DNA from 4 places in the Pseudophaeobacter sp. genome. Region 4 is predicted to be linked to each of the others. Evidence: riboswitches for the same ligand, from Rfam matches in the RefSeq annotation. Region 4 holds a riboswitch; each other region holds the start of a gene.
The links. A riboswitch is a leader RNA that binds a small molecule or an ion and turns the genes downstream of it on or off. The one in region 4 is predicted to bind cobalamin.

Region 1 (7,178 bases), 1.2 Mb from region 4:
CAGGCCTTCGTGCGCAGCGCTGCCGCCGAGAGACAGGCGCTGGCGCAGAGCTGTCTGAGCGGCTGCGCCCTGCGCGGCGCACCCGAGGCCTTTAACCTGTGGATTGATCTGCCCGCAGGCACCAGCCGGGCAGAAATCATGGGTCGTATGGCCAATCATCAGATTGGCATTATGCCCAGCGATGCCTTCACCGTCACCGAAACCCCCAGTGAAGCCCTGCGCGTGTGCCTTGGCGGACCCATCGGTCTGCCGCAGTTGCGTCAGGATCTGATGGCTCTGCGCGATGCCATCCTGCGTAAGGATTGGCTGGGATGATGGGTACTGCAATCCTCCCCTCTCTCGGAGAGCGCCGATGACCTCACATATTCCATTCCGGGTTCTGGGGACGGTGGTCCTGGCCATGACCCTGATTGTCACCGGTGATGCCGCTGGCAAGGCCCTGACCATGGCGGGGGCCAGCCCATTTTTCGTGGCCTGGTCGCGTTTTGCCGTGGCGGCGGTGGTGCTTCTCCCCTTTAGCGGCTTGCAAGCGGCAGAGCTGCGCGGGTTTCTTGATTGGCGTATCCTGTTGCGCGGTCTGCTGATCGCCACGGGCATCCTGTGCATTTTGACCGCGCTGCGTACCGAACCGATTGCCAATGTCTTCGGCGGTTTCTTTGTCGGGCCGATTGTGGCCTTTGCGCTGTCGGCACTGGTGCTGAAAGAGCGCGCTGATCCAAGCCGGGTGGCACTGTTGCTGGTCAGTTTTGGCGGTGTGCTTTTGGTGGTCAAGCCGGGGTTCGGCATGCAGGCCGGTATGGGGTTCGCCGTGCTGGCGGGCTGTTTCCATGGGTCTTACCTAGTGGCGACACGCAGCCTTGCAGGGCAGTACCGACCTCGGTTCTTGCTGATATCACAGTTGATTATTGGTGCTGTTGTGCTGCTGCCCTTTACCCTGGGGGCGCTGCCGCAAAGTCTGGGCCCAACGCAGATCGGGCTGGTCTTGATCAGCGCCCTTGGATCGGCGGCGGGGAATTTCCTTTTGGTGCTGGTCAACCGAACAACCCCTGCCAATATCGTGGCGCCACTGATCTACAGTCAGCTGCTGGCTGCCACGGTGCTGGGCGGTGTTGTCTTTGGCACCTGGCCCGATGGGGTGGCGCTCTTGGGGCTCTGCGTGATTATCCTGTCGGGACTGTCATCGCTGTGGCTGGCAGGGCGGCGCCTGGCGCAGCCTTGAACCCGGCGTTTTAAGCGGCGGAGGGCGTGCGGCGTAGCAGGTAGATATCCATGATCCAGCCGTGGTCAGCCCTTGCCCTGGCGCGGGTTTCGCAGATCTGGTCTGCCACCTCGCGCAACCTGCCAGAGATGCTGATCTGGTTTTCCATGCCAGCATAGGCTGACCACCAGATGTCAACGCCAGTGGGGTCGATCTTCTGGAATGAGCAGTCGCCATCCAGCATGATCACCAGGGTATCGGCACTGTCAGGCCAGCCGTTTTCGCGCAGCTGTCGCCCGGTGGTCACCGTAAAGGGTGCGCCAATCTCGTTCAGGGGGATGGCATGTGCGGCGGTCAGCGCCTGGATCGAGGTCACGCCGGGAATGACCTTTAGCGTGATATCCTGCGTGGCCTTCAGGCGCTCGGCGATGCGCATGGTGCTGTCATATAGCGACGGATCCCCCCAGACCAGAAAGCCAACCCTGACCTTGCCACCGGGGCAGTGGTCGCGGATGGTTTTGATCCAGACCTCGGCAATGGCATCGTGCCAGTGATCCACGCGGGCGGTGTAGTCCTGGATCGCGGGGTCGCGCACCGGCAGGGAAAATTCAACAATGCGCGGGCCGGGGGGCTGGATCACCTGGGCGCAGATCTGCTGGCGCAGCCCGGCGAGGTCGTCTTTGCCCGCGCCCTTATGCGGGATCAGGATCAGATCGCAGGCATTGAGCGCGGCGACTGCTTGCAGGGTCAGATGCTGCGGGTTGCCGGTGCCAATGCCAATGAGCGAAAGCTCGATCATGGCCGCCGTACTGTCATTGTTCATCTGTCGGGCTCCTGCCAAAAAGAAACACGGCCCGCTATGGCGCCGTGTTTCAGCATAATCAAGCCCGGATCCGGCGGCATCGCGGGATCGGGCCGCTTTGTATCGACTTCGCGTCAGGTCAGGCGGCAGACCAGGGCTGCAACCGGGGCACCAAGGGGTCAGGGGTTTTCAATGATCACGCTGTCAGCAATCGGATCTGTCTCGATCATCAGCGGGCTGTGGCTATTGGCGTTCAGCGCCACCGTGATTTCGACCTTGCCCTTGGGCAGATCGCCCAGATGCAGCCAGTTGCCATAGAGCCGCGTCAGCTTGCTGCCGTTGATATAGACATGGGCATGGCCTTCGCCGGGACGATCCGCGGTAGAGACGTGCTCGGGCGAGAAGAGGAAATTCTCTGTCGTGACCTGCAGGTTCCAGCCAGACATCGGGTCCTTGTGGACTTTGACTGCGATTTTCGGCGCGCTACTGCCCGCTGTGATCATCAGCGGCTGGCTATGCGCGTGGCCGAGGCTTTCCATCTGGTGCTCTGCGCCGCCGTGCTGCGCCGGGTCGCCGTGGTCGTGACCGGTGAAGGTGATGCCATTGCCGGCAGCGACAACAAAACCGATGCCACAGCCAAAGGTAAGCCCAATGGCAAAGAGTGCGAGGGAACGGGACATTCTTGATCCTTTGAAACAGAAACCTCCGCCGGTGGCGATGCGTCGGCGGAGGTCTTGTTGCGATTACGCTGCGGCGGTACGAGGCGCTTCCGACTGCCAGAAATAACCGGCGAAGGTGCCAAGCAGAACCCAGGCGGCCATGCCAACGCCAAGGGCGCGTGCGGCAAACAGCGCGCCGATCTCGGTTGGAACCGGACCGGTAAAGCTGTCTGGCTCCGGGGCACCAATCAGATGCGGCAGCAGCAACAGCGCCACGGCAATGGCATAAGAGACCAGATTGCCGCCAAAGGCGATGAGCCACATGGCAATGCCAGCAGCAGCCACGGTTGCTGTCCACCAGATCTGGCGGTCAAAAACATCGGCAGCGGCGACGCCGGGCACTTCTGGTGCCAGGGTCAAAGCTGGCGCCAGATGGAAGGTGACAAAACCTGCCAGCCCCCAGAGAATGCCCGCCCGTGCGGTGACAACATGGCCCTTGCTCTCGGCAAGTGACATCAGGGCAACCATGACCAGCGCATAGCCGGTGTAGGTCAACATGGTGAAAATGATGCTCAACCCGTCGCGCATGACGTCAAAGCCGGGCAGCTCCGGATGCGCCGAAACTGCGGCACCGCCAAAATGCACCAGCTCGCCGCTTTCATAAAGCTCGGCATGCAAAAGAACAGGCTGCACAAAAAGAAGCTGCAGCAGAGCGGTTATCAACCCTGCTGCAGCACCAGCGAACAACGCGCTGGTCAAGATACGGTTCATCATCTGCTTAGTGGCAGGGGAAGCCGGTTGCGTGACGGACGTCATGGGCCGCGTCATGCAGGGCAGAGGCCTGTACGTGACCGGTCAGGGTGACAATACCCAGGCCGAGGATCACGGCAAACAGAGCGGGTGCAAAACCAACGCCTGCAGCGGATTTGTTCAGTGTCTTTGTTGTCATCATTATTCTCCACGTCGTCACACCCGACGACAAAAGTTGCATTCCAATACATGGCCGGTCTCCTGACTCGCAGGTCACAGCGGTTTTTCCCCTTCCCGGTGGCCAGATTGGCCCCAGTGGATATGAAAAACCGCTCTCTGCTCACAGTCGCGGGGGCGGTTGAGGGTGTGGCGCCGCGATTTGGTCCGCCATTCCTCATTCCCGTTTCAGCCCTGATGCTTTGCACCGTTGGACACCATGTTCATTTGTTGTGCCCTTTGTCACACCGCCCGGTCAAGTTGGAAACCGTCCTGCATGGGCAAAGATGCGACTTTTCGGCGGGCAGGGTGATTTTGCCCCTGTTGCAGGATCTAGTCCAGATCCGCCGGGATTCGCGCGATGGCCTTCATCCGCAGCGCTCCCAGAGGGCGGGCATCTGCCAGGGTGCCATCTGCGCTTTCGTCAAAGAGCCGCAAAAAGACGACGATATCTGGCAGGTCCGCTGCGGTGATCTCGCCAAAGAGATAGGCCGTCTTGCCGCTTTGCCGTACCGCAAGGGTCTGCGGGCGTGTGCAGCCGGACATGCAGTCCACCTCCTGCACCCGCGCCGCGATCCCGGCCTGTTTCAAGGCCTCTGTCAGGCGAAGGGGCAGGGCCAGATCGGCGCTCCGGCAACTCCGGCAGAGGGTCAGGGTCGGCTGCGGCACCGGCTCAGCCTCTCGGGGTCAGATCGGTATCGGCCAGCGGGCCGTAGAGTATGAGAACCGGCGCAGTGGTTTCCATCGCACGCAGAACCTGTGGCAATTCACCCACCGTATGGCAGCTGAGTTCCTGTTCGGGTGTGGATACCCCCAATGCCACCAGCGCATGGGTTTCAGGTGGCAAACCGGCTTCGACCAGCTTTTCCGCCAGGGCGGCAAAGGTGCGTTTGCCCATATAGACAACCGTGGTGGCATCAGGGTCGGCCAGTGCCGCCATGTTGAGGCTATCTGGCAGGCCACCGGTGACGTCGTGACCGGTGATGAACTGCATACGGCGCGCCGTCAGCCGCCGGGTCAGCGGGATATTGGCCGCCGCCGCCGCCGCCGAAGCGGCCGTTACACCAGGCACGATCTCAAACGCGATACCGGCGGCCCGTAGCGCAGTGATTTCTTCTTCCAGGCGACCAAAAACGCCACTGTCGCCGGATTTCAGCCGCACCACATTCTGTCCGCTTAGGGCGTAGTCCACCAAGAGCTGGCTTACGTGGTCCTGTTTGGGCGAGGGGCGTCCGGCGCGTTTGCCAACACCCACCAGATCGGCCTCGGCGCGGGCATGGGTAAGGATCGGCCCGGCAGACAGATCATCAAACAGCACCGCATCGGCAGCTTCCAGTCTCTTGACCGCCTTCACCGTCAACAGGTCGGGATCGCCCGGCCCGGAAGAGACAAAGCTGACAAAGCCGCTCATGCGCCTTCTCCGGTGATCAGATGGAAAAAGGTGCCGGTGACATGGCCCTTGATGGAGCCGGTCTCCGGCACCGGATTGCCATCGGCGTCCATGACATGGGCCAGTGGGGCGTCGGGTTCATCCAGAATGGTGGAATAGTGGAACTCATGCCCGCGCAGGGCTGCACCTGTTGCAAAGCCCGGCATCGGCGCCTGCAGCTCGGCGCGGCGATAGCCCAAATGGAATTTGCGTTTTTCATAGGAGGTGACCAGCCCCAGCAGACCGGCCATCTGATGGCGATTGCCTTCCTTGTCGATCAGCGCGTTGCCAAGGGCCATGTAGCCCCCACATTCGCCATGCACTGGCTTGGTCTCGGCGTGCTTGCGCAGGCCCGCACGGAAGGTCTCGGCGGCGGCCAGGGTGCCGCCGTGCAGTTCCGGGTAACCGCCGGGCAACCAGACCAGATCGGCGTCTTGGGCCGGGGCCTCATCCGCGAGGGGGGAAAACGGCAGGATTTCAGCGCCAGCGGCGCGCCAGCCGGTCAAAAGATGCGGATAGGTAAAGGAAAAGGCCGCATCCCGTGCCAGCGCGATGCGCTGCGCCGGGGGCTTTGGCAGCCTGTTGGGGGCTGGGGCGGCCGCGCCCATGGCTGCCGATTTGAGCGCCTCAAGATCCACATGTTCGCGCAGGAAAGTGGCATAGCCTGCGATGGCGGCTTCCAGATCGGGATGTTCCACCGCCTGAATCAGGCCCAGGTGGCGTTCGGGCAAGGCGAGATCGCCGCGCCGGGGCAGCGCGCCCAGAACCTTGACGCCTGCGCGCTCCATCCCCAGCCGGGTCAGGCGTTCGTGGCGGGGGCTGGCAACCCGGTTCAGGATTACGCCCGCAAAGGGCACCTCGGGGTCGTAGGATTTAAACCCCAAAGCGGTGGCGGCAGCGGACTGCGCCTGGCCGCCCACGTCAATCACCAGCACCACCGGCCAGCCCATACGCTTGGCGGTTTCGGCAGAAGAGCCAAAGCCGGTCTGCCCACGGGTGGCAACCCCGTCAAACAGCCCCATCGAGCCTTCGCCGATGCAGATTTCAGCCCCTGTTGCCTGTCCGGCAACCGCATCCAGCAGCGGCGCGTCCATCGCCCAGGTATCCAGGTTAAAACTGGGGCGTTTGGCGGCGGCAAAGTGAAAGGCCGGGTCGATGTAGTCGGGGCCGCTTTTGAAGGGCTGAACCGCCAGGCCGTCTTCGGCCAGGGCCCGCAGCAGGCCCAGCATCACCGTGGTCTTGCCGGTGCCAGAGGCCGGGGCGGAGATCATCAAACCTTTGGGGAAATCAGTCATCACCTTCGCTCCAGTTGGCCCATTGGCTGTCGGCGCTTTGTGGCCGGTAGCGGCGGTCGTAATCCTGCGCGTAAAGGCAGCTTTCGTCAAAGCCTTCGTTGCCAAGCGCCGGTCCGACCAGGATCAGCGCGGTGCGTCCACGCATCCCACCCGTCGCCTCTTCCAGGGTGCCAAGCGTCGCCTTGACCACCTTTTGGTCGGGCCAGCTGGCGCGCCAGACCACGGCAACCGGGCACTCGGCGCCATAACTGGGGGTGAGCCGGGCGATCACATCCTCCAGCACATGCACCGAGAGGTGAATGGCCAGGGTCGCACCGGTGCGGGCAAAGTTTTCCAGCGTTTCGCCTTCGGGCATGGCCGATGCCTTGCCGGATGTGCGCGTCAGCACCAACGATTGCGCCACGCCGGGCAGGGTAAGTTCTGCACCCAGGGTGGCGGCGGCGGCGGCGAAGGCCGGCACGCCGGGCGTGATGTCATAGGCGATGTCCAGCGCGCGCAAGCGGCGCAGCTGTTCGCCAAGGGCCGACCAGACCGACAGATCGCCCGAATGCAGCCGCGCGACATCCTGCCCGGCGGCATCGGCGGCCTGAATATGGGCGATGATCTCATCCAGTGACAGGGCGGCGGTGTTGATCACCTTGGCCCCTTTGGGGCAGTGCTGCAGCAGGGCCTCGGGCACCAGCGATCCCGCATAGAGACAGACCGGGCAGGCGGCGATCAGGTCGCGCCCGCGCAGGGTGATAAGATCGGCGGCGCCGGGACCGGCGCCGATGAAGTGAACGGTCATGGCTCAACTCTTTCTGCAATTGCCGCGGTGGCGATACCATCC
Region 2 (7,178 bases), on a different contig from region 4:
AAATGCGTTGTCCCAGTGACAGAAGCATAGACCAGATAGCCCAGCGCAGGCGGTGTCAGGATCAGCACCTCCAGCATAAAGCCCTGATTGGGGCCAACCGGCAGCCGCTTTTTGAAAAAGGCATAAAACCCCCAGCTGAGCGTCAGCCCAATGGCCGCCAGCGGCACGCGCCCGGCCTCAAGCGTCAACACCAGAACCCCGGCCGCCGCCAGGGCAATAGCCGCCAGCTGGGTGCGGCTCAGCTTCTCGCGCAGCAAGACCGCGCCCAGGGCAATACTGAACAGCGGGTTGATGTAATAGCCCAATGCGGCATCCAGCGCCTGCCCAGCCGAAATGGACCAGACATAGATCCCCCAGTTGATGGAAATCAGCGCCGCCGTCACGCAGGCCATCCCAAGGGTATGCGGACTGGTCAGCGCCGTGCGCAGATCACGGGTACGCCCCAGAAAGACCAGCAGGACCCCGGCCACCGGCACCGACCAAAGCACCCGATGCGCCACCACCTCGGCCGCAGGCACATGATCCAACAGCTTCATATACAGCGGCAAAAAACCCCACAGCAAATAGGCCGTAATGGCAAAGGCCAACCCCTGAGGGGTATCAACATTCTCGCGCGCATTCTGGGTCATCTGTGCCTCCTGTGACACGCCTTTATCGCAGCTCATTCAGAAAGAAGAAGCACAGATTATGTGATCCCGCCATCACAGATCGTGATGTGCGATCATTAGGGTTTTGCCGCAAGGATGGCATCGAAACGATCTTGCGCCCGGCGCGGAAGATCGGCGGGAAATGTTGTTTCTGGGCTGTTGCCAACTTCGATCAGCATCACCATGCCCATGGCGAAATGCGGCGAGCATTTGATTCCGTAGCGCCCCGGTACCGTCAGTGTAACCGTGTAATCTTCATTGATCTGGCTCTTGAACGGTGCGGCACCTTCGGGCGTCATGCCGTCGATGGTCGCAGCATTGTGGCCCGGTTGCACCGGGATGAAACGCACTTCGTCGCCGGGGGCGATCCGCAGAAAATCCGGTTCATAGATCATCGGGCCGCTTGCGTTGCGCGTATACATCTGCACCTCATGCGTCTCGGCCCAGGCAGGCCGGGCGGTCAGGGCCGTCAGGACACTCAGCAGCAGTACAATGGGTTTCATCTGTTCACTCCTCAAGACATTGAAAACGAAAGACCGTTGCGCCGTCGGCGGGGTCGCGCAGCCGGGTGGCCCGCACGCGAAAGATTGATGCAAGCCGCGCAGGGGTCAGCACATCCTCGGGCGGGCCGCAGGCGACCATCCGCCCCGCTTCCATCACGCCAAGGCGATCGCATCTCATTGCCTGATTAAGATCATGCAGCGCCATGACAACCGTCACCGGCAAATCGCCCACCAACCGCAACAGCGACAGCTGGTGGTGGATATCCAGGTGGTTGGTCGGCTCGTCCAGCATCAAGAGACGCGGCCGCTGCGCCAATGCCCGCGCGATCTGGACGCGCTGGCGCTCACCGCCCGAAAGCGTTGCCCAGCTGTGCCCCGCCATATCGGCCATGTCCACGGCCGCCAGAGATTCTGCAACGATGACCCGATCCTGCGCACTAAAAGGCGCCAGCGCCGAGAGCCAGGGCGTGCGGCCAAGCTCGACCACATCGCGCACCGAAAGCGCCTCGGAGGTTTCGGCAATCTGTTCCACAACTGCAATCTGCTGGGCAATGTCGCGCCTGCCAAGGCTGGTCAGGGGATCGCCGTCCAGCAAAACAACACCAAATGGCCGCGCCAGAAGCCCCGCCAAAAGACGTAAGAGCGTAGACTTGCCAGAGCCGTTTGGGCCGATCAGGCCGAATGTCTCGCCCGGGGCAATCTCAAGCGAGACCTCTTGAACAATGCGCCGCGATCCCGCCGCCCAGCCGAGGGATTTTGCTGCCAGTCTCACAGCCGCCTCCGGCTGTGTACAAGAATCAGCGCAAAGCCCGGCGCGCCGACCAGCGCTGTGACCACGCCGATCGGGACAACCTGACCGGGGATCAGCATCCGCGAGGCGATATCCGCCGCAATCAGAAAGACAGCCCCCGCAAGCGCCGAGGCGGGCACCAGCCGCGCGTGTCTCGGACCGACGACAAACCGCATGGCATGCGGGATGACAAGGCCGACGAATCCGATGGATCCAACCAGGCTGACCATGGTCGCAGTCATCAGCGTCACCACACCGATCAGCACAATCTGAACCCGGCGAACCGGCACGCCAAGCGATGCCGCTGAAGAAACACCGAAGGAAAACGCATCCATCGCGCGTGCAAACCACAGGCAGATCAGAAAGCCGATCATCGCGACGGGCGCCGCCAGCATGACATCCGGCCATCGTACGCCGGACAGATTGCCCAGCAGCCAGAACATGATGCCGCGCGCCTGTTCCGCATTCGCCGACTTGGCGATAAGAAAGGAGGTCAACGCGTTGAAAAGCTGCGAACCGGCGATGCCCGCAAGCACAAGCTGCGCCGAGCCGCCACCCGCGGCCCGCGCCAGCGCCGCCACCACGACAAATGACAGGGTCGCACCGATAAAGGCCCCGCCCGAAATCCCGAGCAACCCGCCACCGACGCCAAGGATCGTCACGGCCACGGCGCCCGCTCCGGCCCCCGCAGAGACGCCCAAAAGATAGGGATCCGCCAAGGCATTGCGCACCAAAGCCTGTAGAACAACGCCCGATAGGGCAAGACCCGCGCCACAGCCCGCAGCGACCAGGGTGCGCGGCAGCCGGTAGCTCCAGATTATGCCAGCGTCGATCGGATCAAGGATCAAACCCGCATCCCAAAGACGGTTTGCAAAGACCGCCGCCACCGTCGAAAGCGGCAGCGGCGTTTCACCAATGACAACCCCAGCCAGGATTGCCAGGATCAATACGGCTGGCCCCTGTGCAATCCACAGCCCAAACGAGCGCCGAAAAACGCCTGGAGCAGCCGCATCCGTCATTGCAGATCGAACTTCGGCAGGGCCTCGGCCAGCGTTTCAAGCGCCGTGATATTGCGGATTGATGGATCCATAGAATGCGCATTCAGGATCACGATGCGGTCATTCTTTACAGCATCCATCTGGCTGGTCACCGGGTCTGTTCTAAGAAATTCCAGCTTTTTCTCGACATCATCCGCCGCAAAGCGGCGCCTGTCCATCTTGGCCACCACGATGACTGACGGATTCGCGCGGGCGATGGTTTCCCAGCCGACAACCGGCCATTCCTCGTCGCTTTCCACGACATTACGCAGCCCGAGCTTGTCCATCATATAACCCGGAGGCCCCTTGCGCCCGGCAACGTAGGGGTCAATGTCCATCTCGGCCGACGAGAACCAGAAAACAGCCGAGGCATCTTGCAGATCCAACTCAGCCGCCTTTGCAATGGCCGCAGCTTCGCGGGCCTTCAGATCCGCCAGCAAGGCGTCGCCTTTGTCAGACACATCGAAGATCTGCGCAAGCTGGGTGACGCCTGCATAAATGCTGGCCATCTCAAACATGGCAGAGCGGGTTCCGTCCGATCCGGTGCTGTTGTCCTTGGCCCAGCAATCGGCGGGCAGAACAAAGGTCGGGATGCCAAGATCCGAGAATTGTTCGCGGGTGGCAACGATGCCCTGCGGGCCGATATGCCATTCATATTGCACCGCAACGATATCCGGGCGCTTGTCGACCACGGATTCGAAGCTGGGATCATTGTCCGCCAGCCGTTCGACACCCGCATTCAATTCAGAAAATTCAGGCAACACCTCGGTAAACCAGACCGATGTTCCCGCGACCTTGTCGCCAAGTCCAAGCGAATACAAAAGCTCGGTTCCGGCCTGACCGACCGTAACCGCAGTCTTGGGGGCTGCATCGAAGGTGACCTCGACACCGCAATTTTCAATCGTCAAAGGATAGGTCGTCTGGGCCTGCGCCATCGGCACAAAACTGGCCACGCCCAGCAGAGCCGCCGTCAGAAATCGGGAATACATTGATTGTCTCCAGGGGATGATGCGACCAGAAACAAAGAGGGAATAGCGAACCCGTGGCTGACGAATACGGCACCCGAAAGGGGCGACGCATAGGTACTGGCGATGGCAGGTGCCTTTGGGCACCGCAGGATTAATCTCATTCGACACCTCCCCGGACTCCCCGCCCGGGCCGCGTTGCATTCAGCGTCGGCAGGTCTCCTGACTTGCGAGTCATCACAGCAGCGGCCTTCCCATGGCACGGTGGCCACAGTGGCATGATCGCTGCACGCTCATCGCCTACAGTTGCGGGGGCAGTTCCGGTTCACCGGCAAGCCGGTGGCGGATTCCCTTTTGATTCCTCATGGAAACCGACAGGTTGTGTTCTAGTAAGCAATTTCCCCTGTTGCAACGACTATTCTGTTGCGGAACCCTGCCGCCTTTGCCCGCCGTGCTACGGCTGTAAAATGCGCAACCCGGCACTGCCCCCCTATTCCGCTGCGACCACCGAAATGCCGGTTGGGGTGTAGTTCAGCACCGGGGCCAACCAGCGTTCGGCCTCTTCCAGCGTCATGCCCTTGCGGGTCGCATAATCCTGCACCTGATCCCGCTCAACCTTGGCGACGCCAAAGTAATAGCTGTCGGGGTGGGCGATATAGAGGCCAGACACCGATGATCCGGGCCACATCGCCATGCTTTCGGTCAGCTCCACCCCGGTGGCGGCTTCGGCGTCCAGCAGGCTGAAAAGCGTACGCTTTTCGGTATGGTCGGGCTGGGCAGGATAGCCGGGGGCAGGGCGAATGCCGCGATAGGGTTCGCCCACCAGGTCAGCAGGGGCAAAGGTTTCATCGGGGGCATAAGGCCAGAGCTCGCGGCGCACACGCTGGTGCAACATCTCGGCCATTGCCTCGGCGTAGCGGTCGGCCAGCGCCTTGACCAGGATCGAGGAGTAGTTGTCATTTGCCTTGTCGAACCGCTCGGCAATCGCCTTTTCCTCTGGGCCGGCGGTAACAACAAAGCCGCCGATATAATCGTCAACGCCCTTGGGCGCGACAAAATCGGCCAGCGCCACGTTGGGCCGCCCCGGCCGCTTGGCATGTTGCTGGCGCAAGGTGTGTAGCGTGGCAAGCGGCACCTGCCGACCGCCATCCTTGAACAGGTGGATGTCATCGCCTTCAGCATTTGCGGGCCAGAAACCGACAACAGCGCGCGGGCCAAACCAGCGTTCGTCAATGATCCGTTTCAGCATCGCCTGCGCATCCGCGAACAACGCACGGGCGGCTGCGCCCTGTTTGTCGTCCTGCAGTATCTTGGGGTAAACCCCCTTCAGCTCCCATGTGCGAAAGAATGGCGTCCAGTCGATATACTCGGCGATTTCCGCCAGATCCCAATCATCGATCACCCGCGTGCCCAGACATTCGGGGCGGGCAACACTGTAGCCCTGCCAGTCAATTGTCATCGCATTGGCCCGCGCCTCGGGCAGCGGCACCCGTTTCTTGGCGCGCTCGGCGCGTTCGTGGCGCTCGGTCACTTCGATATATTCAGCTTTGATCCCATTGACATAGGCCGATTTGCGATCATCGCTCAGCAATTGGCTGACCACCCCCACCGCGCGGCTGGCATCCAGTACATAGATCGCCTGGCTGCCTGTGTAGCGCGGCGCAATCTTGACGGCGGTATGCACCTTGGAGGTGGTCGCGCCACCAATCAGCAGCGGGATATCGAAGCCCTCGCGCTCCATCTCGGCGGCCAGATGGGTCATTTCATCAAGGCTGGGGGTGATCAGACCCGACAGGCCGATCACATCAACGTTTTCCGCACGTGCAGTTTCAAGAATTTTCTGCGGCGGTACCATCACGCCCAGATCGATGATCTCGTAATTGTTGCAGGCCAGAACCACGCCGACGATATTCTTGCCGATGTCATGCACATCGCCCTTTACGGTTGCCATCAGAACCTTGCCGGCACTTTCGCGCCCTTCGCCGCCTGACAGGCGCTTTTCTTCTTCCATGTAGGGCAACAGGATCGCCACCGCCTGTTTCATCACACGCGCCGATTTCACCACCTGCGGCAGGAACATCTTACCGGCGCCAAAAAGATCGCCCACCACATTCATCCCCGCCATTAGCGGGCCTTCGATCACGTGAAGTGGGCGTTCGGCGGATTGGCGCGCCTCTTCGGTATCGGCCTCGATGAATTCAGTGATGCCGTTGACCAGCGCATGCTCCATGCGCTTTTCCACGCTCCAGTCACGCCAAGCCAGATCGCGGGTCTTTTCCTCGCGCAGGCCGCCGCGAAACCGCTCGGCAATGTCCAGCATCCGCTCGGTTGCGCTGCCCCCGGCTTTTGGACGGCGGTTCAAAACCACATCCTCGCAGGCCTCGCGCAGTTCCGGATCGATCTGGTCATAGACCGCCAATTGCCCGGCGTTGACGATGCCCATATCCATCCCCGCCTGAATGGCGTGATAGAGAAACACGGCATGCATCGCTTCCCGCACCGGTTCGTTCCCGCGAAAACTGAATGACAGGTTCGACACCCCACCCGAAACATGGGCATGCGGAAGGTTTGCCCGGATCCAGCGGGTCGCCTCGATGAAATCGACGCCGTAGTTGTCATGCTCTTCAATCCCCGTCGCCACCGCGAATACGTTGGGATCAAAGATAATGTCTTCGGGCGGAAAGCCGACCTCATCCACGAGGATGCGATAGGCACGCGCGCAAATCTCGGTCTTGCGGGCACAGGTATCGGCCTGCCCCTCTTCGTCAAAGGCCATGACCACAACTGCCGCGCCATAGGCAAGGCAGAGCTGCGCCTGATGGCGGAACTGGTCTTCGCCCTCTTTCATAGAAATGGAATTGACGATGGATTTGCCCTGTACGCATTGCAGCCCCGCCTCGATCACCTCCCATTTAGAGCTGTCGATCATCACCGGCACGCGGGCGATATCGGGCTCGGACGCGACGAGGTTCAGAAAGTCCACCATCGCCTGCTTGCTGTCGATCAGCCCCTCATCCATGTTGATGTCGATGATCTGCGCGCCGTTTTCCACCTGATCGCGTGCCACGTCCAATGCGGCGGCATAGTCATGGTTGGTGATCAGCTTGCGAAAACGGGCAGAGCCGGTGACATTGGTGCGCTCGCCCACGTTGACGAAGGGGATATCGGGCGTCAGAACAAATGGTTCCAGCCCGGAAAGGCGCAAATACCGGCTCATGCTGCGACCTCGCTTGGCA
Region 3 (7,178 bases), 1.2 Mb from region 4:
GGATAGGTCGACAGGATCAGCGCCGGGCGCTTGGCCGTATTGGGCTGGGCTGCAAGACGCAGCCAGCCTTCGACCCGGTCGACAACCGCCGCGATGCGATCAGCAACGGGGCGGTGGGCAAAGCGGGAATACTGAAGGTCCGGATCCTGCTTGCCGGGGGATTTGAAACTTACAACCCCTGCCAGGATACGACCGTCTACTTCGGGCAGAACGACATGCATCGCCAGATCCGCAGGCGAGAGCCCGCGCGCCGCTTCGGCCCAATCCTTTTTGCGGGCGGTGGACAGCGCCACCTGAAACACCGGGCAGCCAGTGGCATTCAGCGGCGAGGCGCTGCCATCACTGCCCTGGGCCGAAAAGGCGGTGGCGTTGACAATAGCGGCTGGCTTCAGCACCGGCAGGGTCTCGCGCAGCCAGGCGGCGGTCTGGGTGGATTTCAAGCTGGCGGCAAACACGCCGTAGGCAGCGTAGCCACGGGCGCGCAGTTCAGCAATCAAGGCATCCACCGGGGCGGTATCGGCGGCAGTCAGGTAAGAGCGGTAGAAACTGATCAGAACCAAAGGTTTATTCTGCATATCGGGGGGCGAAATCACCCCCAGATCAGGATCATAGAAGCCGTGCTGCGGGGTGGATTTCAACCCCAGAACTGGCCCGGCATATAGTCCCGCCGCCAGCGAGAGCTGCGCCAGCGCCGCCTGCGCCGCTACCGCGCCGCCCGCATCACAAAGCGCCTGCAGCCGCCGCAGGGTCGAGGCTGGCAGGGTCGACAGATCGTCCAGCCGAGGATCTTCACGGCCATCGGCAGGCAGGATTGCCAGGGCGATGCCGCGGCGGCGGGCCAGATCCTGCAGGGTGGCCAGCCCATAGGGCCAATAGCTTTCGCCGCCAATCAGCCGCACCAGCACCCCCTTGGCCCCGGCGAGTGTCTGTTCGGCATAGGTGTCGACCGACAGCGGGTGTTTCAGCGCCACCAGATTGGCCAGCCGCAGGCTGGGTAGTTTGCCATCGGCGCGATGCCAGCCTGCCGCAAAGGCCCCAAGGTCGCTGTCGGAAAAGGACAGCACCACCAAATCTGCGGGCGATTGCCCCAGATCCTGTGGCGTGTCGGTTTGATCCAACCCGTGGCTTTCACGAAAAACGACGTGCATTGGTGAGGCCTCTTGCAGAGTGTTTAGGGTGCCGCCTGGCCTTGCAGCCGGAATGCGGCACCCGCGTTTGCTTTGTCTTTGCCAGTGGCCTAGGCGCCCAGGTCTGCCCGGATGGCGGCCCCGTCGATATTGTCATGTTCGGCAATGACCACCAACTGGGTGCGACGCGGTGCATCGCCCCAGGGCTGATCATATTGTGCCCGCAGACGTTCGCCAACGGCCTGTACCAACATGCGCATTGGCTTGCCCTTTACTGCAACATAGCCTTTGACCCGCAGGATATTGCGTGTCCGAGCCAGGTTCACAATGGCATTTTGCAGCGCTTCCGGGTCAGAAACTTCGCCCATTTCGACAACTATGCTTTCAAAATCGTCATGTTCGTGGTCGTGGTGGCCATCGTGATGGCTGGGGCGTGCCTCCAGATCGTCTTCGGCGGCTGCATTAAGCCCCAGAATGATGCGCGGATCAATCACGCCCTCGCTCATGGGGAGGATCGGCAGCTGGCGCGGGGCTTCGGCCTCGATCACCTTGCGGGCCTGTTCCAGTCCGGCCTCGCCCGCCAGATCGGCCTTGGACAAGAGCACGATATCGGCGCAAGCGATCTGATCCTCAAACACTTCCGACAGCGGCGTTTCATGATCCAGGCTATCGTCGGCAGCGCGCTGGGCCTCGACGGCGGCGAGATCGGGGGCAAACTGCCCTGCGGCCACGGCTTCGGCGTCGGCTAGGGCAATGACGCCATCAACGGTGATGCGCGATCGGATGGCCGGCCAGTCAAAGGCCTTGAGCAGCGGCTTGGGCAGGGCCAGGCCTGAGGTCTCGATCAGGATATGTTCGGGGGCCTCTGGCAGGGCCATCAGGGCCTCGATGGTGGGGATGAAATCATCCGCCACGGTGCAGCAGATACAGCCGTTTGCCAGCTCCACAATGTTGTTTTCAGGACAGTTTTCATCGGCGCAGGATTTCAGGATATCGCCATCGACGCCTGCGGTGCCAAATTCATTGACCAGAACCGCCAGGCGCTTGCCCTGGGGGTTTTGCATCAGGTGGCGGATCAGCGTGGTCTTGCCCGCACCGAGGAAACCAGTGATGACGGTGACAGGAATTTTGTTGAGATCGCTCATGGGGTTTCGTCCTTGCAGGGGAATGTGATCGGGGGAATGCGGGCGATGGATTGCTTGCGAAATACCTGTGGGCGTTCGCGCCAGGGCACCAGCCCATCGGTCGTGGCAGCATAGGCGGCAGCCCCGGCCAGAATGTCGTCGACATGGGCTTCGGGATCTAGGTCGCCGTAGATGTAGCTCCAGCGGGTATCGCCACCGGTCAGCACCATGGCGCAGCCACGTTTGCAGGCGGACAGGCATTCAACACCGCGCACCGTGACCCCGTCTGGCAATGTCGCCTCGGAGAGGGCCGACAGCAGCAGGGTGCCGGGGCGTGTGGATTCGGGGTCAACACCTTCGCGTTTGCAGGTGGTGCAGATCGTCAGGGTGACCTCTGCGGTATTTGGGGCGGGGGGGTCCGCCATATCGTCTGCCATCAGCGCGCACATCCATTGTGGGGCCAAGGGGCAGTGCCAGCAGGGGGAGGGCAGAGGTGCGCTCCCACAACCAGTTGCGACACACCCCGTTCGCCCGTTGTCTCATGCGTTGGCAGGTCTCCCGGCTTGCGGATTTCAACAGGCCTAGGGCCTGTCTGCGGCTCTCTTGCCTTCCCGGCGCAGGGCACCAGTGGCATCAGAGACCTCTCCGGTCACGGTCGCGGGGGCGGCTGTGCTTGAGACTGATGCCAAGGGGGGGGCACCTGCCTGTCACATTCCCTCTTCGCCTGCAATTTGCAGGAACCAACGAAAACCCCTTGCGCTATTGGGGGCTTCCTTGTCAAGACTTGCACAAACAGCAGGAGTGACCCCAGTGAGCGAGAAGTCCGAAACCGGCGTTTCAGAAGAGGAAGCGGCACGGCATGCCTCAAAGATGGCCAAGAAAAAGGCCGCCCGCGATCGCATGATGAAAAACAAGGATGGCGAAAAGGGGCTGATCATCGTCCACACTGGCCCGGGCAAGGGCAAGTCCAGCTCGGGATTCGGGATGATCATGCGGTGTATCGCCCATGGCATGCCCTCGGCTGTGGTGCAATTCATCAAAGGCGCCTGGCAGACCGGCGAGCGTAGCCTGATTGAGGAAAACTTCAGCGATCTGTGCCAGTTTTATGCGATGGGCGAAGGCTTTACCTGGGAAACACAGGATAAGGCGCGCGATATCGCTGCGGCGCAAAAGGGCTGGGAAAAAGCCAAAGAGATGATTCGGGATGAGCGCAACACCATGGTGCTCTTGGACGAGATCAACATCGCGCTGCGCTATGATTACCTGGATCTGGACGAAGTGCTGGAATTCCTGGTGGAGGAAAAGCCGCCGATGACCCATGTGGTGCTGACCGGCCGCAACGCCAAAGAAGAGCTGATCGAGATCGCCGATCTTGTCACCGAGATGGGGCAGGTCAAGCACCCCTTTCGTGCCGGTATTAAGGCGCAAAAAGGCGTGGAATTTTAAGAGAAAGGCGCTGCGCGGTCGAAAAGGCGGGCAGTGCCTTGCCCGCCGCGCAGGCGGACTTGTGCATCCCCAAAAAAACGGATCAGGCCCAGATTATATCTGGGTCACGTCTGAGCCACCGACGCAGCCCGGTTTTCTGCAGCTGACAGAAGGGCGGGATTGTTTCGAATATACGCATCCACAGCCGCACGCTGGGCTGCATCAAGCCGCAGGTTCAGCTTGGTGCGGCGCAATAGAAAATCTTCGCCTGTGCGCACCCATTCGTTCCTGATTACCCAGTCCAGCTCGCGTGCAGTGATGGTTGCGCCAAAATCCTGCCCCAGATCTTCTGGTGCTTTTGCATCTCCCAGAACCTCCCAGGCTTCCAGCCCGTAGGCACGGATCAGACGGCGCGTGGCATAGGCGCTGAGGAACGGATAGTCGCTGGCCAGTTTGGCCGTCAGCTTGGCGACATCTTCCACCGGAAAGTCGCCTCCTGGCATCGGCACGCCAGCGGTCCAGTTGCCTGAAAGGCCTGGCAGGGCCTCGCCAATCTTGGCCAGGGCGGATTCCGCCAGCTTGCGATAGGTGGTGATCTTGCCGCCAAAGACATTCAGCAGCGGCGCCTGGGTTTGATCCAGCGTCAGCACATATTCGCGCGTCGCTGCGGTGGCCGAACTGGCGCCATCATCATAAAGTGGGCGCACCCCGGAATAGGTCCAGATCACATCATCGCGGCTGAGCGGCTTTGCAAAATACTGCGACGCAAAATTCACCAGATAGTCCTGTTCTTCTGGCGTGCATTCCGGCGCGGTTCCGGGATCAGGGTGATCTGCATCGGTGGTGCCGATCAGGGTGAAGTCTTCTTCATAGGGGATGGCAAAGATAATCCGGCCATCGGTCCCCTGAAAGAAATAGCAGCGACCGTGGTCAAACAGTTTTGGCACCACGATATGGCTGCCGCGCACCAGACGCACGGTTTCGCGGCTGTTTTGCCCCAGGGTCTGGCGCAGCAGATCCGCCACCCATGGCCCGCCTGCATTGACCAGCATCTTGGCGTGATGCTCTGCCGTTTCGCCGCTGGCGTGATCCTTGACAGTGATGACCCAGTGATCGGCGCGGCGCTCTGCGTGCAAGACTTCGGTGCGGGTCATGATATTGGCGCCACGGGCCTGCGCGTCGCGGGCGTTCAGCACCACCAGCCGGGCGTCTTCGACCCAGCAATCGGAATATTCAAAGGCCTTTTTGAATTTCGACTTCAGCGGGCGGCCTGCCACATCGGTGGTCAGATCCACCGTGCTGGTGCCGGGCAGGATGCCACGCTTGCCAAGGGAATCGTACAAAAACAGCCCCAGACGGATCAGCCAGGCCGGGCGCCGCCCCTTCATCCAGGGCATGAAGGTGGTCAGCAGTTTTGACGTCGGCGTGTCATTGTCGAACCGCATATCCTTGTGGAAGGGCAGCACAAAGCGCATTGGCCAGGAAATATGCGGCATCGCTTTCAACAGTACCTCGCGTTCGATCAGGGCCTCGCGCACCAGTCTGAATTCGAAGTATTCAAGATAGCGCAGCCCGCCATGAAACAGCTTGGTCGAGGCCGAAGACGTGGCCGAAGCCAGGTCGTTCATCTCGGCCAGCGTGACGGAAAGGCCGCGCCCGGCGGCGTCACGGGCGATGCCGCAGCCATTGATACCGCCGCCAATGATAAAGAGATCGGTGATCTTGGTGTCAGACATTTTCGGGGCTTTCGTTTGTGGCAGTGGTCAGGATGCGGGTGCCAGCGGCGCGGGCGACATCGCAAAATTGGGCAGGGGGCAATTGGTCGGTGATCACGATATCCAGGTCTGTCAGGTCGCAGATTCGCACCGGTGCAGAGAGAGCGAATTTGCTGCCATCACAGAGAAGGATCTTGTTGCGCGCATTCTTCAACAGGGCGCGGGCGACAGAAACCTCGTTGGCGTCATGGTCCAGGACGGCGCCATCCGCATCCAGCGCCGAGGCACCGATGATGGCATAATCCACTTTGTATCGCGAGATAAACTTGACTGCATCCTCGCCAATGATTGCGCCATCGCTTTGCCGCACAGTGCCACCGACCAGAACCAGCTCCTTGGACTCTCCGCCAATCATAAGATTGATAATATTTATATTATTGGAAAGAACAGTCAGCCCCCGGTGACTGCTGAGCGCCCGTGCGGCTTGTTCGGTTGAGGTGCCGATATTCAGCGCGACAGAGCAGCGATCGGGGATCAGATCTGCCAGAACGGCGGCCATGGCCTGCTTGGCGCTGGCGTTTTGTTTGCGCCGATCGGCATAGGCGCGGTTGGCAGCAGAGCTGATGCGCACTGCGCCGCCATGGACACGCGACAACGCGCCCCGCGCGGAAAGATCGCGCAGATCCGTGCGGATGGTTTGCAGTGAGACCGCAAAACGGCGCGACAGATCCTCCACCTCGACCCGTTCCTGGGCGTTCAGCAGATCCAGAATGTGAGAGTGACGAGTCGCTGCATCCATTGGCTTTCCTTTTGATGTGGGATTTAGCCTATCTCATTTCGAGAGTCATCATTTGTTTTCGTTTTACTTTCGCATCTGGCGGCGGGAAAAGAAAAAGGCGCGATCAAAGACCGCGCCTCGCCATGGATTGCAGCTTTGTCCCAACATCAGCCCGGGAATAAACCTGCCAGATTATCCTAGCCGAATAAGGTGGTTGTCCCAGGCCAGATCATGGCTCTGCTGGTGGGTGACTGTGGGGCCATCCAGCGTCAGAACCTGGCCAAGCCCGGTGCTGGCCATCAACCCGTCTGCGGTTGTCGCCAGGCCACAGACATCCGCAAGCGGGATTTCCTGAATGATTTCGGCGCTTTCAACCTGCATCACCTGTACCAGCCCGCCACGCGGAGAGCTGACCGCGATCTTGCGCCCATCCGGTGTAAAGGCGACTGAACCACCATATCCCTGCAGATGCCGCAAACGGGGATCATCTTCCCCCATCAGCCGGGGGGGCGTATCCGGGTGGTAAAGGCCAACAATCGGTAGGTCGGCGCCCAGATCCCCCTGCCACTGCATTGCAAACCCCACCCCCCCATCAGCCGAGAGCGCAAGGTGACGGATCGAGTTCAGGCGCAGGTCCGGGGCCAGCTCCATCACATCCTGCACATCGCCGTCCAGCGACAGCAGGCTGAGATTGGGCCGCATCTGCGGCAGGTTCAGCTTGGCGCGGCCACTGTCTGGGTGGGTTTCAATGCCGCCATTGGCCACAACGATCTGCTGGCCCGCCTCGTGGGGGCGCAGCAGCATGTCGTGGGGGCCGATCCCTCCAGAGCTAAAGCTGGCGCTGCGCTGATAGCCCCGCGCGACCTTCCAGACGCCGATGACGCCGCGGCCATTTTCAAAGTCATTTTCGGTCGTGTATAATCGGCTGCCATCGGGGCTAAAGACGCCATGCCCATAGAAATGGTGTCCCTTTGGGGGCTCTAGCCGGGCAAGGCGCGCGCCGGTCCGG
Region 4 (7,178 bases):
TGGAACAGTGGCCGCAGGCGATCGCCATGACGATCGAGGGCTGGGGTCTTGGCCCGTTGCAATATCTGATGCTGATCAATGTGGTCTTTCTGATCGCCGGGATGGCGATGGATGTGAAGGCGGCCGTGGCGCTCTTTGCACCGATCTTTGTGCCGGTGGCGCTGGCGATGGGGATCGACCCGGTACATCTGGGTATCGTGATTTGCTTCAACATCACCACCGGGCTGCTGTCGCCGCCACTGGGGGGCGTGCTGCTGATCCTGGCAACCACGGTGAACATCAACTACTGGCGCCTGATCCGTGCGACACTGCCGTTCTTTTTTGCCGAAATCGCGCTGCTGGGCGTGCTGACCTTCGTCCCTGAAATCTCGCTCGCCCTGCCGCGTGCGCTGGGACTTGTCCAATAAAACTCAACAGAGGAGAAACACAATGAAAGCATTCCGCATCGGAACCGCAACGGCGGCCCTGGCCCTGGCCATGGCCCTACCGGCCGCGGCTGAGATCAAGATCGCCATTAATGGCGCAAATGACCCTGAAACAAATGCCGAAGCGGCCTGGGCTGCAGGTTTTAGTGCCGCTCTGGAAGGCACTGAGCTGGAGACCACGGTCTTTCCCTCGGGCACGCTGGGCAGTGAGGATGAACGCTTTGACCAGGTCGCGCAGGGGCTGATAGAGGTCAACCTCGCCACCGCATCCACCGCCTTTGGGATGAGCCCCCTGATGAAGGGCGTTCTGCTGCCCTTCATGTTCGAAGACAATGATGAGTTCGACACCATCATGGCAGAAACCAATCTGCTCGCGGAAATGAACGTGCCGCTGCTGGAAAACGGTGTGCGGCTGGCGGGCTTCAACTACATCGGCACCAGCATCGGCATGCACAATGCCAAGAAACCGATTACCAAGATGTCGGACCTGGAAGGGCTGCGTTTCCGCGCGCTCAATGCCGAACAGCTCGCCTATCAAGAGGCGCTTGGCGCCACCGGCACCATTGTCGCCTGGTCCGAGGTCGCCAATGCGATTCAGACCGGCGTGGCTGACGGATATTTCAACCCGCCCAATTCGGCCATTCGGACCGGTCACACCGAATTCCTGGTGCATTTCACCCAGGCCAATATCTCTCCTTCTACCCGTACGGTGCTGCTCTCTGAAGATTGGTATGCCGGTCTAAGCGAGGCAGAACGCGCCCAGATCGACGCCGCTGTCGAGGCTGGTTTCAAGGCCAACCGCGCATGGATCGCACAGTGGAGCAAAGAGGTGCGCCAAAAGCATCAAGAGGCGGGCGTCACCCTGACCGAACTGGAACCGGGCGAACGCGACAAGATGGTTGCGGCCACAGGCCCCACATGGGCCGACATCATGAGCGAAGCGCATCTGAAGCTCTTTACTGACGCGCTGGATCAGGTTCGGAACTGAGGATGGCTATCGTGCGACGCATCGGCAATTTTGCCCGCAGGATTAGCGACAGGCTCGACCAGCTGGCGGCGGTGATCGGGGTGACGGCCCTGGCGGTGCTGGTTGGCGCGGTCATGCTTCAGGTCGTCGCACGATATGCTTTTTCGCAGCCGCCATCCTGGACCGAGGAACTGGCGCGCTATGCAATGATCTGGGCCGGGTTGATCGGCGCGACGCTCTCTTTCAAGCGTCGCTTTGACCCGGCGTTGTTTCAGGGCACGTCGGGATCCTCCTGGCGTGCCATGGCTGCGGGGGCGGTGCAATCACTGCTGGTGCTGGTATTCCTGCTGCCCATCCTGTGGCATTCCTTCTTTGGTCCGGGGGGCAATTTCGCGCGCGGATTTCTGACCCGGCACAGCCGCAGCACCGCTGATGCGCTTGATTTTTCCACGCTCTGGGTCGCGATTGCGGTGCCAATCACCATCGTGTTGATCCTGATCCATCTGATCGCCCGCTGGGCTGAGCCGATGACAGAACCATCCACAGAGCCATCTTCTGTGGATGGTTCCGAAGACCGATCCTGAACAACCCCAGCTTTCCACTTACGAAAGGCCCAAATCCATGCATGCTGATATCCTATTCCGCGGTGGTAACATCATCGACGGGACCGGTGCCCCGCGCCAGTCTGTCGACCTCGCCGTGACCGATGACCGGATCGTGGCGACTGGCGATCTGTCGCGCTGGACCGCAGGCCGAGTAATCGACTGCACGGGGCGCATTGTAGCGCCGGGCTTCATCGACCCGCATGTGCATCACGACGAGGTGGTGCTGACAGATCCCGGCATGGACTGCATGCTGAGCCAGGGAGTGACCACGATCATCAACGGCAATTGCGGCTTTTCCATCGCGCCGCTGACCGCGACCGGCCCCTTACCGCAGCCCTTGGGCATGGTCCTGTCGGATGACATGCCGCGTTTTGCCAGTTATGCCGCCTATCGCGACCGGCTGCGGGCGGATCCGCCTGCGGTGAACAGCGCCTGCCTGATCGGGCATGGCACGCTAAGGATCAACGAAGTGGCTGACCTCGACCGCCCCGCCGACCGGGCCGAGACCGCCGCCATGGTTCGCGCGCTTGACCGCGCCCTGTCGGAGGGCGGGATCGGACTGTCGACCGGGCCGTTCTATCCGCCCGCCCGTGCCGCGACCACCCAAGAGCTGATAGAAATGGCGCGGGTCGCGCAGGCACATGGCCGACTTTACGTCACCCATATGCGTGATGAGGGCGATCAAGTCATTGAAGCGCTCGAAGAAACCTTTCAGATCGGCCGTGATGCCTGCTGTGGTGTTCATGTCAGCCATCACAAATGCGCGGGCCTTGCCAATCACGGGCTGAGCGAAACGACGCTTGCGATGATTGACCAAGCGCGAAAACTGCAGGACGTCGGGCTGGATACGACGCCCTGGACGGCGTCTTCCACGATGCTGAATTCGGGCCGCCACAGACAGGCCAGCCGGGTGATCGTCGCTGAATCCGTCCCCTACCCCGAAATGGCAGGTCGCGATCTGTCTGACATCGCGGCGGAATGGGGCACCGATATCGACAGTGCGATGGAACGCCTGCTGCCGGCCACTGGCATATTTTTCATCATGGATGAGACCGATGTGCGCCGCATCCTTGCTTATGAGCATACGATCATCTGTTCAGATGGGATCGCCCGTGGCAGCCATCCGCACCCACGTGTCTGGGGCACCTTCCCGCGGGTTCTTGGGCATTATGTCCGCGACACAGGGGTCTTTGACCTTGAAACTGGCATCAAACGCATGACCTCGATGCCCGCCGACCGCTTTGGGCTACAGGATCGGGGCCGCATCGCCAAAGGTATGTATGCGGACCTAGTGGTCTTTGATGCCGCCTCCATCCGTGAAGGCAACGATTACACGCACCCCACCCGCCCTGCGGAAGGTATCGACCTGGTCTTTGTCAATGGCCGCGAAAGCTGGTGTGCAGGCGGCCATACCGGCGCCAGAGCCGGGGCAGTGCTGTGACAGGCCTCGCACTGCGCGCCCGGTACGCGCCGCATCTGCCCTGCTCTCGCTTCTCACGCTCGAGAATGTTCACGACTTTGGTAGCGTCAAGGCCGCGCATTTCGCGGAAAGTGATCCTGCATCTCCCCAGGTAGAAGAAACCTGCCTCCTCAAAGAAGCCCGGGCGGCAGCATTGTCAGAAATGCCTGAGCCTCCCGGTATCGATGCGGTTCAGCTCAGAGAGGCAGGGTATGTCTGAGCGAGCCAATATGGAGGATATGCTGCAGCAAGCCATAGTCGACGCCTTCAGGTTGGAACGCCGGGCGGCTTCCGTAATTACCTCGGCGTCGTTGTCGCCGTTCTGTTCGCCTTATTGAACGGATTCACATATATCGCTGGAATGATCCGGGGCAAAAACCCCATCCCGCTCAAAGTCCGGCGCACAAAATGTGTGCTCAGGCAGGCTTCCAAGCCGACAATGCAGAGTGGCAATTTCCGGAACGTTGCCACCAGCGGCAGCCGCTTGATCTTCCTGCGTAACAAGACCGCCCCCCTTGCCGAACCCAATCAAATGAAAGACTTATTTGCAGTTATCAACGCCAACCGACATCAGCTCATCAGAATTTCTCGTCGCCAAGCGACCTCTCCGATCAGCAAATGAAATAGACAAAACCTAACCTACTGGGGAAGCAGCCTTTTGGAGCCGCATCCAAGGCGGCCAGTGAGACATTGGCGCTTGACAAAAAAAGCTCAACTTGCATAAGTTCCGGCAATTCTGGTCCGGCTGGGAAACCACCCGGTTAATAGGGAACACGGTGAGGTGTAGCCAACAGGCGCCGAATCCGTGACTGCCCCCGCAACTGTGAGCGGAGAGCAATGCTGCGAGATGCCACTGCCCCGAGGGGCGGGAAGGTGCGGCAAAGCCTCGACCCGCAAGTCAGGAGACCTGCCAGGATGATCACCCTATCCCGGTGCGGGGCGCGCTGTAGATAACGGATTTCCGTAGTGGTGGCAGTTTTCACTGTCTGCGGAGGCAATGCCTTTCAAAGACCAAACCCGAATACACTGCCCGCTTTGGCAGTCACTTGGCCTGTGCTTGTTGCGCGGGTCGGGAGGAATGGAATATGCGCAAGGCAAGCCTGTCATTGGCTGCGGCTCTGGCCGCCGCACCAGCAATCGTAATCGCCCAGGATGACGTCGTCACCGATCTGGGAGAGATCATCGTCTCCGGCGGCTTTACGCCGGTCGAGGCCCAGAAATACGGCCGCTCAGCTTCGGTCCTGACGAGCGAAGAAATCGAAGAACGCGGCATTCTGACCGTTCAGGACGCGCTGCGCGCGGTGCCCGGTATTTCGGTCAACGGTTCTGGCGACAATTTCACTCAGATCCGCATCCGCGGCGGTGAAGGCAACAATACACTGATACTGATCGACGGCGTTCCTGCATCGGCTGGGAATGACGAATACATCCTGTCGGGCCTGGAAACCGCCAATATCGAACGCATCGAAGTTCTGCGCGGCCCGCAATCGGTGTTCTACGGATCCAGCGCGTCGTCGGGTGTCATCAATATCATCACCAAGAAGGGTGCCATCGGTCGCGAGCTGTTTGGCAAAATCGAAGGTGGTGACGCAACCTCGGTCGCGGGGCGCTATTCAATGCGCAATGAACGCGGCGGCCTGGCGGTCGGTCTGTCACACCTGAACGATCGCGGCTATGACATCTCCGGCAGTGGCGGCGAAAAAGACGGGATTGAGCGCAGTACCATCAACCTGACCGGCGACTATTTGGTGTCGGAAGATTTGCAGCTTGGCTTCTCCTTCCGCCATTCCGAAGAGGAGTACGACAGCGATCCGCAAAACTACTCGGCTGTGACGGTTGATCAAAGCGTCACCGACGACCCCACTGCAACCTCCGAGCGCACCGAGCGGCTCGCCAGTATATTTGCCGAATACGCAATGTTGGGCGGACGCATGAAACACCGCCTGTCCTACGATTACAGCGACTTCGAAAGCCTATCCAGCGCTGGCCGCTTTTCTCAGGCGGACCGGAAATCGGTGCGTTATCTACTGAGCTTCGCGCTGGACAGTGCGACACTGGAAGACGCCAACCAGATCGTGAACGTGATCGCTGAAAATACTCAGAAACGGTCGAACTCCAACCCAGACTACCGACCTGACCGGACATCTTTTGCGGTGGAATATCGTGGATCGTTCAATAATGGCTTGAGCGTTCAGGGCGGGCTGCGGCGTGACAACAACAGCTCATTCGACGATGACACCACCTGGAACGTCGGCGCCGCCTATGTGTTTGGCAACGGCGTTCGCCTGCACGCGTCGGCGGGTGAAGGCAGCGTCGACCCATCCTTCTTCGAGCTGTTTGGCAGTTCGTCTGGCACTGTTGGCAATCCGAACCTAGCGCCTGAGAAAAACCGCAGCTTTGACTTGGGCGTCGAAGTGCCGTTCCTGCAAGGCCGTGGTCTGGTTGACGTCACCATGTTTCGCGAAAACCTGACAGACGAAATCGAATGGTATTTCGACACCGGTCTGGGCATGAACACCTATCGCAACCGAACTGAAAAGGCCAAGCGCCGCGGTGTCGAAATCGCCGGTGACATCAAAGCCACCGATGATCTGACTTTCCGTCTGGCATACACCTACCTGGACGCATCAAACGCCGATGGCTCCGTCGAGGTGCGCCGTCCCAAGCACGAATTGCTGCTAAGCGCGACGCATCAGTTCATGAACGCACGTGGCAGCGTGAACGCCGATCTGCGCTATGTGACCGGGAACTACGATACGCAGTTTTTCGGCGCCTGGCCGTATCCGGTGGTGGAGATGCCGAGCTATGTGACCGTGGACGTCGCGGCTCGATATGACCTCACCGATCAGGTCACCCTGACCGGTCGTGTCACCAACCTGTTCGACAAAGAGTATTCCGACGTTTGGGGGTACGCCAAACGCGGCCGTGCGCTCTATGTTGGTTTGGAATCAACGTTCTGATCCATGCGCAAACTGTCCGGCATAGCCCTGGCCCTTCTGTGGGCCGCCACCGGTGCATTTGCCGGGCCGTCCCGCGTGGTGTCGATGAACCTCTGCACCGACCAGCTGGCAATGCTGCTTGCAGCGCCCGGCCAGTTGGCATCGGTTTCCTACATCGCGCGGGACACACGCGCCTCGGCCATGGCGGAACACGCCCTGGCCTACCCCGTCAACCATGGGCTGGCGGAAGAAATATATTTGCTGCAGCCCGATCTGGTGATTGCCGGTGCCTATTCGACAGTGGCCACCACGGAAATGCTGCGCCGTCTTGGCATTCCGGTGGTGGTGTTTCAGCCCGCCAACTCACTGCAGGATGTCCGCGCACGTATCGAGCAGATGGGTGAGGTGCTGGGTCGCGAAGAGGCGGCCCGCGCATTGCTGGCAGACTACGACCAGCGGCTGGCAACGCAGGAGCAAGTCGGGCCGGAGCGGCCGCGCGCGGCGCTTTATGCCGCCAACGGGTTCACCTCTGGCAGCATGTCGCTGGCAGGACAGATCCTGCGCGCGGCGGGGCTGCGCAATATCGCGGATGAGCTGGGCTATGGGCGCTCCGGCCGCATGCCCCTGGAACTGCTCGCCATGTCAGAACCCGAATTTCTGATCGGAACCTCGCCCTATCCACGCGCCGCGCGCAGCGAGGAAAATCTAGCGCATCCGGTGGTGCGCCATCTGGCCGCCCGCAGTGGCGCCGGGCAGATGCGCGATGCCGACTGGGTCTGCGGC

Region 1: another riboswitch for cobalamin. It lies ahead of ACN0VH_RS06385 (CbtB domain-containing protein); the one in region 4 lies ahead of ACN0VH_RS00705 (TonB-dependent receptor plug domain-containing protein).
Region 2: another riboswitch for cobalamin. It lies ahead of ACN0VH_RS06790 (ABC transporter substrate-binding protein); the one in region 4 lies ahead of ACN0VH_RS00705 (TonB-dependent receptor plug domain-containing protein).
Region 3: another riboswitch for cobalamin. It lies ahead of ACN0VH_RS06315 (DUF1636 family protein); the one in region 4 lies ahead of ACN0VH_RS00705 (TonB-dependent receptor plug domain-containing protein).

The regions. Positions count from the first base shown of each region.
Region 1 covers NZ_JBLWXG010000001.1:1,336,593-1,343,770, reverse strand. Annotated here, with positions in the region: gene ACN0VH_RS06410 (aminotransferase-like domain-containing protein) at 1-315, shown strand, start outside; gene ACN0VH_RS06405 (DMT family transporter) at 353-1,219, shown strand; gene cobF (precorrin-6A synthase (deacetylating)) at 1,230-1,997, opposite strand; gene ACN0VH_RS06395 (hypothetical protein) at 2,180-2,680, opposite strand; gene ACN0VH_RS06390 (CbtA family protein) at 2,744-3,433, opposite strand; gene ACN0VH_RS06385 (CbtB domain-containing protein) at 3,438-3,608, opposite strand; cobalamin riboswitch at 3,644-3,863, opposite strand; gene ACN0VH_RS06380 (DUF1636 family protein) at 3,959-4,294, opposite strand; gene cobA (uroporphyrinogen-III C-methyltransferase) at 4,299-5,036, opposite strand; gene ACN0VH_RS06370 (cobyrinic acid a,c-diamide synthase CobB) at 5,033-6,349, opposite strand; gene cobM (precorrin-4 C(11)-methyltransferase) at 6,342-7,136, opposite strand; gene ACN0VH_RS06360 (cobalamin biosynthesis protein) at 7,133-7,178, opposite strand, start outside.
Region 2 covers NZ_JBLWXG010000002.1:71,276-78,453, forward strand. Annotated here, with positions in the region: gene rarD (EamA family transporter RarD) at 1-629, opposite strand, end outside; gene ACN0VH_RS06775 (pseudoazurin) at 725-1,150, opposite strand; gene ACN0VH_RS06780 (ABC transporter ATP-binding protein) at 1,155-1,922, opposite strand; gene ACN0VH_RS06785 (FecCD family ABC transporter permease) at 1,919-2,959, opposite strand; gene ACN0VH_RS06790 (ABC transporter substrate-binding protein) at 2,956-3,966, opposite strand; cobalamin riboswitch at 4,138-4,333, opposite strand; gene metH (methionine synthase) at 4,433-7,159, opposite strand; gene ACN0VH_RS06800 (homocysteine S-methyltransferase family protein) at 7,156-7,178, opposite strand, start outside.
Region 3 covers NZ_JBLWXG010000001.1:1,321,744-1,328,921, reverse strand. Annotated here, with positions in the region: gene cobN (cobaltochelatase subunit CobN) at 1-1,148, opposite strand, end outside; gene cobW (cobalamin biosynthesis protein CobW) at 1,238-2,272, opposite strand; gene ACN0VH_RS06315 (DUF1636 family protein) at 2,269-2,688, opposite strand; cobalamin riboswitch at 2,783-3,011, opposite strand; gene cobO (cob(I)yrinic acid a,c-diamide adenosyltransferase) at 3,062-3,697, shown strand; gene glpD (glycerol-3-phosphate dehydrogenase) at 3,802-5,412, opposite strand; gene ACN0VH_RS06300 (DeoR/GlpR family DNA-binding transcription regulator) at 5,405-6,190, opposite strand; gene ACN0VH_RS06295 (DUF1513 domain-containing protein) at 6,362-7,178, opposite strand, start outside.
Region 4 covers NZ_JBLWXG010000001.1:140,471-147,648, reverse strand. Annotated here, with positions in the region: gene ACN0VH_RS00725 (TRAP transporter large permease) at 1-407, shown strand, start outside; gene ACN0VH_RS00720 (TRAP transporter substrate-binding protein) at 430-1,413, shown strand; gene ACN0VH_RS00715 (TRAP transporter small permease) at 1,416-1,976, shown strand; gene ACN0VH_RS00710 (N-acyl-D-amino-acid deacylase family protein) at 2,014-3,438, shown strand; cobalamin riboswitch at 4,177-4,385, shown strand; gene ACN0VH_RS00705 (TonB-dependent receptor plug domain-containing protein) at 4,542-6,416, shown strand; gene ACN0VH_RS00700 (ABC transporter substrate-binding protein) at 6,420-7,178, shown strand, end outside.